One region of the Metabacillus sp. B2-18 genome, then DNA from elsewhere that is predicted to be linked to it. Evidence: a T-box and tRNA genes for the amino acid it is inferred to sense, from the RefSeq annotation. Region 1 holds a T-box; the other holds one or more tRNA genes.
The links. A T-box is a leader RNA that pairs with one kind of tRNA and senses whether it is charged. The one in region 1 lies ahead of serS (serine--tRNA ligase), so its partner is inferred to be a tRNA-Ser.
Positions count from the first base shown of each region.

Region 2: it encodes a tRNA-Ser, which carries the amino acid that the T-box ahead of serS (serine--tRNA ligase) is inferred to sense. The anticodon was not compared.

Region 1 is NZ_CP088245.1:19,955-24,022, forward strand. Features, by position in the region: gene LPC09_RS00080 (D-alanyl-D-alanine carboxypeptidase family protein) at 1-808, shown strand, start outside; gene pdxS (pyridoxal 5'-phosphate synthase lyase subunit PdxS) at 1,080-1,967, shown strand; gene pdxT (pyridoxal 5'-phosphate synthase glutaminase subunit PdxT) at 1,986-2,561, shown strand; T-box leader at 2,625-2,844, shown strand; gene serS (serine--tRNA ligase) at 2,901-4,068, shown strand, end outside.
Region 2 is NZ_CP088245.1:3,880,129-3,884,196, reverse strand. Features, by position in the region: rRNA gene rrf (5S ribosomal RNA) at 101-216, shown strand; tRNA gene LPC09_RS19750 (tRNA-Val) at 222-297, shown strand; tRNA gene LPC09_RS19745 (tRNA-Thr) at 480-555, shown strand; tRNA gene LPC09_RS19740 (tRNA-Lys) at 741-816, shown strand; tRNA gene LPC09_RS19735 (tRNA-Leu) at 829-914, shown strand; tRNA gene LPC09_RS19730 (tRNA-Gly) at 952-1,026, shown strand; tRNA gene LPC09_RS19725 (tRNA-Leu) at 1,035-1,123, shown strand; tRNA gene LPC09_RS19720 (tRNA-Arg) at 1,186-1,262, shown strand; tRNA gene LPC09_RS19715 (tRNA-Pro) at 1,367-1,443, shown strand; tRNA gene LPC09_RS19710 (tRNA-Ala) at 1,467-1,542, shown strand; tRNA gene LPC09_RS19705 (tRNA-Met) at 1,696-1,772, shown strand; tRNA gene LPC09_RS19700 (tRNA-Ile) at 1,803-1,879, shown strand; tRNA gene LPC09_RS19695 (tRNA-Ser) at 1,890-1,982, shown strand; tRNA gene LPC09_RS19690 (tRNA-Met) at 2,152-2,228, shown strand; tRNA gene LPC09_RS19685 (tRNA-Asp) at 2,293-2,369, shown strand; gene LPC09_RS27415 (hypothetical protein) at 2,464-2,589, shown strand; tRNA gene LPC09_RS19680 (tRNA-Phe) at 2,748-2,823, shown strand; tRNA gene LPC09_RS19675 (tRNA-His) at 2,842-2,917, shown strand; tRNA gene LPC09_RS19670 (tRNA-Gly) at 2,923-2,996, shown strand; tRNA gene LPC09_RS19665 (tRNA-Ile) at 3,003-3,079, shown strand; tRNA gene LPC09_RS19660 (tRNA-Asn) at 3,094-3,168, shown strand; tRNA gene LPC09_RS19655 (tRNA-Ser) at 3,173-3,263, shown strand; tRNA gene LPC09_RS19650 (tRNA-Glu) at 3,280-3,351, shown strand; gene glgB (1,4-alpha-glucan branching enzyme) at 3,995-4,068, shown strand, end outside.

The sequences.
Region 1 (4,068 bases):
AGGAACAAGTGCAGATGCAGAAAGTAAAGTTTCTGCTCGAGATATGGCACTGTTATCACAACGATTAATTCAGGATTTTCCTGATATCTTAAAAACAGCTAGTATTGCTAAAAAAACCTTCAGAGAAGGAACTGATGATGCTACAGAGATGCCAAACTGGAACTGGATGCTTCCAGGTCTTGTTTACGGCTATGAAGGCGTTGATGGACTGAAAACTGGATCAACTTCATCTGCAGGCTCTTGCTTTACAGCAACTGCTGAAAAAAACGGTATGCGAGTAATCACAGTTGTGATGAATGCAAAAGCTGAAGATGGAGGTGGAGATGTTAAAAATCCACGCTTCTTTGCAACCGAAAAGATGTTGAATTATGCGTTTGATCATTTTACAGTAAAAGAAGTTTTTCCTGCTGGTTATCAAATTAAGAAAGAGTCAACGATCCCGGTAGTAAAAGGGAAAGAAGATAGTGTATCTGTAGAAACAAAGAAAGCCGTTACGCTTGTTGTGAAAAATGGAGAAGAAGAATCATATAAGGCATCTTATAAGATTGATTCTAGTCAATTAACGAAAGTAGGAGAATTGACTGCTCCAGTTAAGGAAGGTCAAAAGGTAGGAACAATGATTGTGAATTATGCTGGTGAAGGAGAAGCACTAAGCTATGTTCAAAAAGATAAACTTCCTCAAGTAGATCTTATTACAAAAGAAGCTGTTGAAAAGGCAAACTGGTTTGTTTTATCCATGAGAGGAATTGGTGGTTTCTTTGGTGGATTATGGGAAACAGTAACAGACACAGTTAAAGACTGGTTTTAAGTAGGAAGACTCCCAATGTGGGGGTCTTTTTCTTTTTGGTTTGAGAAACAGTATAAAAAAGTATTAAATTTTTACTGAAATAGGTATATAATAGAAAATTATCTCAGGTGCAAAATGATAGAATAGTGAAATATGTAGGAATTGTTTTACTAATTATATTTATTTTGATAGGATTTTTTTAGAAGTTAGGATAAAATATAGCGTAGATGAATTTTTCATATAGCTAAAACAAATCCTATTACATAGGAAATTACATAAGGGGGACAAACAGATGAGTAACAATACAGGTACTGACCGCGTAAAACGTGGAATGGCAGAAATGCAAAAAGGCGGCGTCATCATGGACGTTGTAAATGCAGAGCAAGCAAAAATCGCAGAGGAAGCAGGCGCTGTTGCTGTAATGGCACTTGAGCGAGTTCCAGCTGACATTCGTGCAGCAGGCGGTGTAGCAAGAATGGCTGATCCTACAATCGTTGAGGACGTTATGAATGCTGTATCTATTCCAGTTATGGCAAAAGCTCGTATCGGTCACATCGTTGAAGCTCGTGTACTTGAAGCTATGGGTGTAGATTATATTGATGAGAGTGAAGTATTAACTCCAGCTGACGAAGAATATCACCTACTAAAAAGTGATTTCACAGTTCCATTTGTATGTGGATGCCGTGATCTTGGTGAAGCAACACGCCGTATTGCTGAAGGTGCTTCAATGCTTCGTACAAAAGGTGAGCCAGGTACTGGTAACATCGTTGAGGCGGTACGTCATATGCGTAAAGTAAATGCTCAAATTCGTAAAGTTGCAGCAATGAGTGAAGATGAATTAATGACTGAAGCGAAAAATCTTGGTGCACCATTTGAACTTCTTCTTCAAATCAAAAAAGAAGGTAAATTACCTGTTGTTAACTTCGCAGCTGGTGGTGTAGCAACTCCTGCTGATGCGGCATTAATGATGCAATTAGGAGCAGACGGTGTATTCGTTGGTTCTGGTATCTTTAAATCAGAAAATCCTGCAAAATTTGCTCGTTCAATCGTTGAAGCAACAACACACTTCCAAGATTATGAGTTAATTGCAAGCCTATCAAAAGGACTTGGATCTGCAATGCAAGGAATTGAAATTTCAAGCCTTTTACCAGAACACAGAATGCAAGAGCGTGGTTGGTAAGATAAAGGAGTTTTTTACATGCTGAAAATTGGTGTTTTAGGTTTACAAGGTGCTGTGCGAGAACATATTCGTTCAATCGAAGCTTGTGGTGCAGAAGGAATCGTCGTTAAGACAACAGATCAACTTGATGACCTTGACGGCTTAATTATTCCAGGTGGAGAAAGCACCACAATGCGTCGCTTAATCGATAAATATAACTTCATGGAACCTTTAAAAGCTTTTGCTGAATCAGGTAAGCCTATGTTCGGAACATGTGCAGGCTTAATTCTATTAGCAAAAAATCTAGTAGGTTATTCTGAGTCTCATTTAGGATTATTGGATGTTACGGTAGAACGTAACTCCTTTGGTCGCCAAAAGGATAGCTTTGAAGCAGAGCTAATGATTACCGGTGTTGGTGAAGATTTTGTTGGTGTCTTCATACGAGCTCCACATATTGTGGAAGTTGGAGAAGATGTAGAGATTTTATCTAAACATAACGGAAGAATCGTTGCTGCTAGACAGGGTCAATTTCTTGGATGCTCATTTCATCCAGAACTAACGGATGATCACCGAATGACTCAGTTATTTATAAATATGGTGAAAGAGTCTAAATAAAAGGTATAAAAAACTTGCTAGTGCTGTAAACTTATAGTAAATTATGTACTAAATCAATTATATGAAAACATGATGATAGGAACTAGTAGCATGATGTTCTATCTATAGAGAGCCGATGGCTGGTGAAAATCGGTGATAGATGCTTGCGAATCCATCCTTGAATGAATGGCTGAACAAACAACAGTTTAAGTAGGTTATTCCGGCTATGACCGTTATTCATTAAGTGAAAAATACATTTGTATTTTTAACTAGGGTGGCAACGCGGGTAACTCTCGTCCCTTCTATGGGACGGGAGTTTTTTGTGTTCAAATATATTCTATTGAAAAGGAGAATGTTAATATGTTGGATATTAAATTTTTACGTGCTAACTTGGATGAAGCAAAACAAAAATTAGCCAAACGTGGAGAGGATTTAACGGACTTTGGCAAATTTGAGGATCTGGATAAAAAAAGAAGAGAGCTTATCGCAGCTACAGAAGAATTAAAAAGCAAAAGAAATGAAGTATCTTCTCAGGTTGCTCAACTAAAAAGGGAAAAACAGGATGCTGATCACCTTATTAGTGAAATGAAAGACGTAGGAGAAAAAATAAAAGAATATGATGATGAATTACGCGAGGTAGAAACAGCATTAGAGCAATTGCTATTATCTATCCCAAATATTCCTCATGAAAGTGTTCCTGTTGGTGATACAGAAGATGATAATGTAGAAGCTCGAAATTGGGGAAAGATCCCTGAATTCTCATTTGAACCAAAACCGCATTGGGAAATTGCAGATGGTCTGCAAATTTTAGATTTCGAAAGAGCAGCAAAAGTAACTGGCAGCCGTTTTGTATTCTATCGTGGTTTAGGAGCTAGATTAGAGAGAGCACTCTTTAACTTTATGCTTGATTTACATGTAGAGGAACATGGTTATACAGAAATCATGCCACCTTTTATTGTGAATAGAGATAGTATGACTGGAACAGGTCAATTACCAAAATTTGAGGAAGATGCTTTTAAGATCGTTGGAGAAGACTATTTCTTAATTCCAACGGCAGAAGTTCCAGTAACAAATTTACATCGTGAGGAAATCCTTAATGTAGAACAACTTCCAATCAGCTATGCTGCATTCAGTGCAAATTTCCGTTCAGAAGCTGGATCTGCTGGGAGAGATACAAGAGGACTAATTCGTCAACATCAGTTTAACAAAGTAGAGCTTGTTCGTTTCGTTAAACCAGAGGATTCTTATGAGGAGCTAGAAAAGCTAACAGGTCATGCTGAAAAAGTACTTCAATTATTAGGACTACCATATCGTGTTATGAGCATGTGTACAGCTGATCTTGGATTCACAGCAGCTAAAAAGTATGACTTAGAAGTCTGGATTCCAAGCTATGGAACGTATCGTGAAATCTCTTCTTGTAGTAATTTTGAGGCATTCCAAGCTCGACGTGCTAATATTCGATTCAGAAGAGAAGCCAAAGCGAAAGTTGAACATGTTCACACATTAAATGGATCTGGTTTAGCAATTG
Region 2 (4,068 bases), 1.3 Mb from region 1:
GTTATCTAGTTTTGAAGGAATATATTTTCTTTAAAAAACATATTGATTTTTCGATAAAATATTATATAATAGATTTTGTCGCTAAAGGTCATATTATATATCTGGTAATGATGGCGAAGAGGTCACACCCGTTCCCATGCCGAACACGGAAGTTAAGCTCTTCAGCGCCGATGGTAGTTGGGGGTTTCCCCCTGTGAGAGTAGGACGTTGCCAGGTATAATGGAGGATTAGCTCAGCTGGGAGAGCACCTGCCTTACAAGCAGGGGGTCGGCGGTTCGATCCCGTCATCCTCCACCATAGTTTTTTCGCGCCAGCGAAAATAACTTACCATATGCCGGTGTAGCTCAACTGGTAGAGCACGATCGAATATGCTTCGAAGCTCCTGCTTCAGCACACAAATCGAGCTGCTACTTGAATAATCTTTCTGAGATTTGGGTGACTGGTAAGTAAGATAAAACCTTATATACATCTATACCAATGCCGGTGTAGCTCAACTGGTAGAGCAACTGACTTGTAATCAGTAGGTTGGGGGTTCAAGTCCTCTCGCCGGCACCATTTTATTTTATTAATAATATACAACTCATTATAAAATGAGCCATTAGCTCAGTTGGTAGAGCACGAACGAATATGCGTCGAAGCTTTACATCAGCACACAAATTGAGCTACAGCTTGAATAAGCTTACTGAAATTTGGGTGTCTATAACAAGAGATAAATTTAATATTATTACTCATTATGAAATGAGCCATTAGCTCAGTTGGTAGAGCATCTGACTTTTAATCAGAGGGTCGAAGGTTCGAGTCCTTCATGGCTCACCATTTACACACCTTGCGGGTGTGGCGGAATTGGCAGACGCGCTAGACTTAGGATCTAGTGTCCTTGTGACGTGGGGGTTCAAGTCCCTTCACCCGCACCAAAGTTTTTTCGCGTTAGCGAAAATAACTAACAATATTGCGGAAGTAGTTCAGTGGTAGAACACCACCTTGCCAAGGTGGGGGTCGCGGGTTCGAATCCCGTCTTCCGCTCCAAAGACAGTGCCGGGGTGGCGGAACTGGCAGACGCACAGGACTTAAAATCCTGCGGTAGGTGACTACCGTACCGGTTCGATTCCGGTCCTCGGCACCATAGTTTTTTCGCGCTAGCGAAAATAACTTACCTTAATCTTTATAGATTAATTTAGATTATTAGCGCCCGTAGCTCAATTGGATAGAGCGTTTGACTACGGATCAAAAGGTTAGGGGTTCGACTCCTCTCGGGCGCGCCAAGTATAGAAGTGAGAAATCAGAAGTCAGAAGCGAGAATAAACTTTTCGCTCTAAAGCAACAATAAAGTCTCTGACCTCCCAAATCCCACCTCTGAATTCTAGAACGGGAAGTAGCTCAGCTTGGTAGAGCACTTGGTTTGGGACCAAGGGGTCGCAGGTTCGAATCCTGTCTTCCCGACCATTAATTGATCTAAACTTTAAAATGGGGCCTTAGCTCAGCTGGGAGAGCGCCTGCTTTGCACGCAGGAGGTCAGCGGTTCGATCCCGCTAGGCTCCACCAATAATATCTTTTTTTAAAACATGGCGGTGTAGCTCAGCAGGCTAGAGCGAGCCGTAAACATCTCGAATATCATCATTGTAGGCTTGCGAGGAATGTGTCTTGACAAAGAGACATGACGAGCATGTTTTTTTACAAAGAGCGTTTGATAACTATGGCGGTGTAGCTCAGCTGGCTAGAGCGTACGGTTCATACCCGTGAGGTCGTGGGTTCGATTCCCTCCGCCGCTACCATATTAAGTTTTAGTTGCAAAGCATTTGATTGGACCTTTAGCTCAGCTGGTTAGAGCAGACGGCTCATAACCGTCCGGTCGTAGGTTCGAGTCCTACAAGGTCCACCATTTGAATTGAGGAGGAATACCCAAGTCCGGCTGAAGGGATCGGTCTTGAAAACCGACAGGGGTGTCAAAGCCCGCAGGGGTTCGAATCCCCTTTCCTCCTCCATATTTATTTTTATATTTTATCATCGCTGGGTGGAGCACGTGAATAGGCTTCATTGAGTTACATCAGCGTACCGATTGAGCAACATCTTGAATAATCTTTCTGAAATCGGGACGGTCCGTACAAGATAATAAACAAAGTTCATGTGTAATAAAATCTTTATATTTATCATCGCGGGGTGGAGCAGTCTGGTAGCTCGTCGGGCTCATAACCCGAAGGTCGCAGGTTCAAATCCTGTCCCCGCAACCAAATTTTAATATTTATGATTAAATATTATGTTAAGCTTAGTTATTTTCACTACGTGAAAAAAATTGGTCCGGTAGTTCAGTTGGTTAGAATGCCTGCCTGTCACGCAGGAGGTCGCGGGTTCGAGTCCCGTCCGGACCGCCATTTCTTTGAGAGTTAACTTATAACTTAAGTATAAAGCAAAAGGGTTTCAATAAGCGAGAAGGTCGAGGAAGCGAGTGAACGAACACCGGAGCGTATGACTATACGTGAGGATGTGAGTGAGAGAGCTGACGAAGAGATTCGAAGCTTAGTGGAAGCCGTAAACTATATTGGCTCGGTAGCTCAGTTGGTAGAGCACGTTCGAATATGCTTCTCTGAATAAACTTCAGCGTACTCATCGAGCTGCTTCTTGAATAATCCCTCTGAGATGAGGACGATTCACTAATTGAAAACCTTAAAATACTAACAAGTTATAGGAACAAATAAATAATACGTAAAGAGCAAACCTGTATCTTATTTGTTAATACTTACTAATTATATGGCTCGGTAGCTCAGTTGGTAGAGCAATGGACTGAAAATCCATGTGTCGGCGGTTCGATTCCGTCCCGAGCCACCACTTATAAAATGAAATATGGCGATTGTGGCGAAGTGGTTAACGCATCGGATTGTGGTTCCGACATTCGTGGGTTCGATTCCCATCAGTCGCCCCATTATTGCGGGTGTAGTTTAGTGGTAAAACCTCAGCCTTCCAAGCTGATGATGAGGGTTCGATTCCCTTCACCCGCTCCAAAAAATGGGCCTATAGCTCAGCTGGTTAGAGCGCACGCCTGATAAGCGTGAGGTCGATGGTTCGAGTCCATTTAGGCCCACCATAAAATGTTATTGATCCGCAGTAGCTCAGTGGTAGAGCTATCGGCTGTTAACCGATCGGTCGTAGGTTCGAGTCCTACCTGCGGAGCCAAATTGGGGAAGTACTCAAGTGGCTGAAGAGGCGCCCCTGCTAAGGGTGTAGGTCGTGTAAGCGGCGCGAGGGTTCAAATCCCTCCTTCTCCGCCAGTTTTTATATTGTTTAGGCCCGTTGGTCAAGCGGTTAAGACACCGCCCTTTCACGGCGGTAACACGGGTTCGAATCCCGTACGGGTCATTAAAAGCACTGCATTCATGCAGTGCTTTTTTATTTTCTATAAATATAGAAGTCAAATAAAAAGTAGCATTTCTTTTAAGTAAATCCTTATAAATTATAAAGATTTGCTATTTCCCTATTATTGAATGTGCTTATCTTTACAAAACATGCTTTGTTGAAAAACAATTATTCCCCTAATAAATATTATATAAAATATAATATTTATTCCTTCATCTATTAACACTCCCTAGGAAAAACATACGCATAGTTCTTCTCTTTAGCCTTTTGCTTTTTTAAAATACCTTCAAATCCTGCGGAAATTTCTTTCAACAAAATTCTACAAAAAGTCGAAAAAAATATTTTGGTTATATAACATCCTCTATGAGTAATTAGTCTCCCATTAAGTATGTAAAACGGTTTCCTTCATTAAAAATATATTATTTTCAACTCATAAATTTTTTCCTAAATCACTAGTGTTTTCTTATATTATTGTTAGTTATTCTAACAAACTGCTTTAAATTGTCTACATTTTAAAAGAATAATAATACAAAAACATTGTTGTACTCTTGTTGGTTTATGTCGGAAAAAAGAACGTTTTCATTAAAGGGAATTATTTGTAAGTCTTGAATGTTTAGCATAGATAATAAGAGGAAGGGTGAATTCTGTGATGCTCATGTGTCCATCAGACTTTGATATTCATTTATTTCATGAAGGACAGTCTTTTGAAAGCTACCGGTT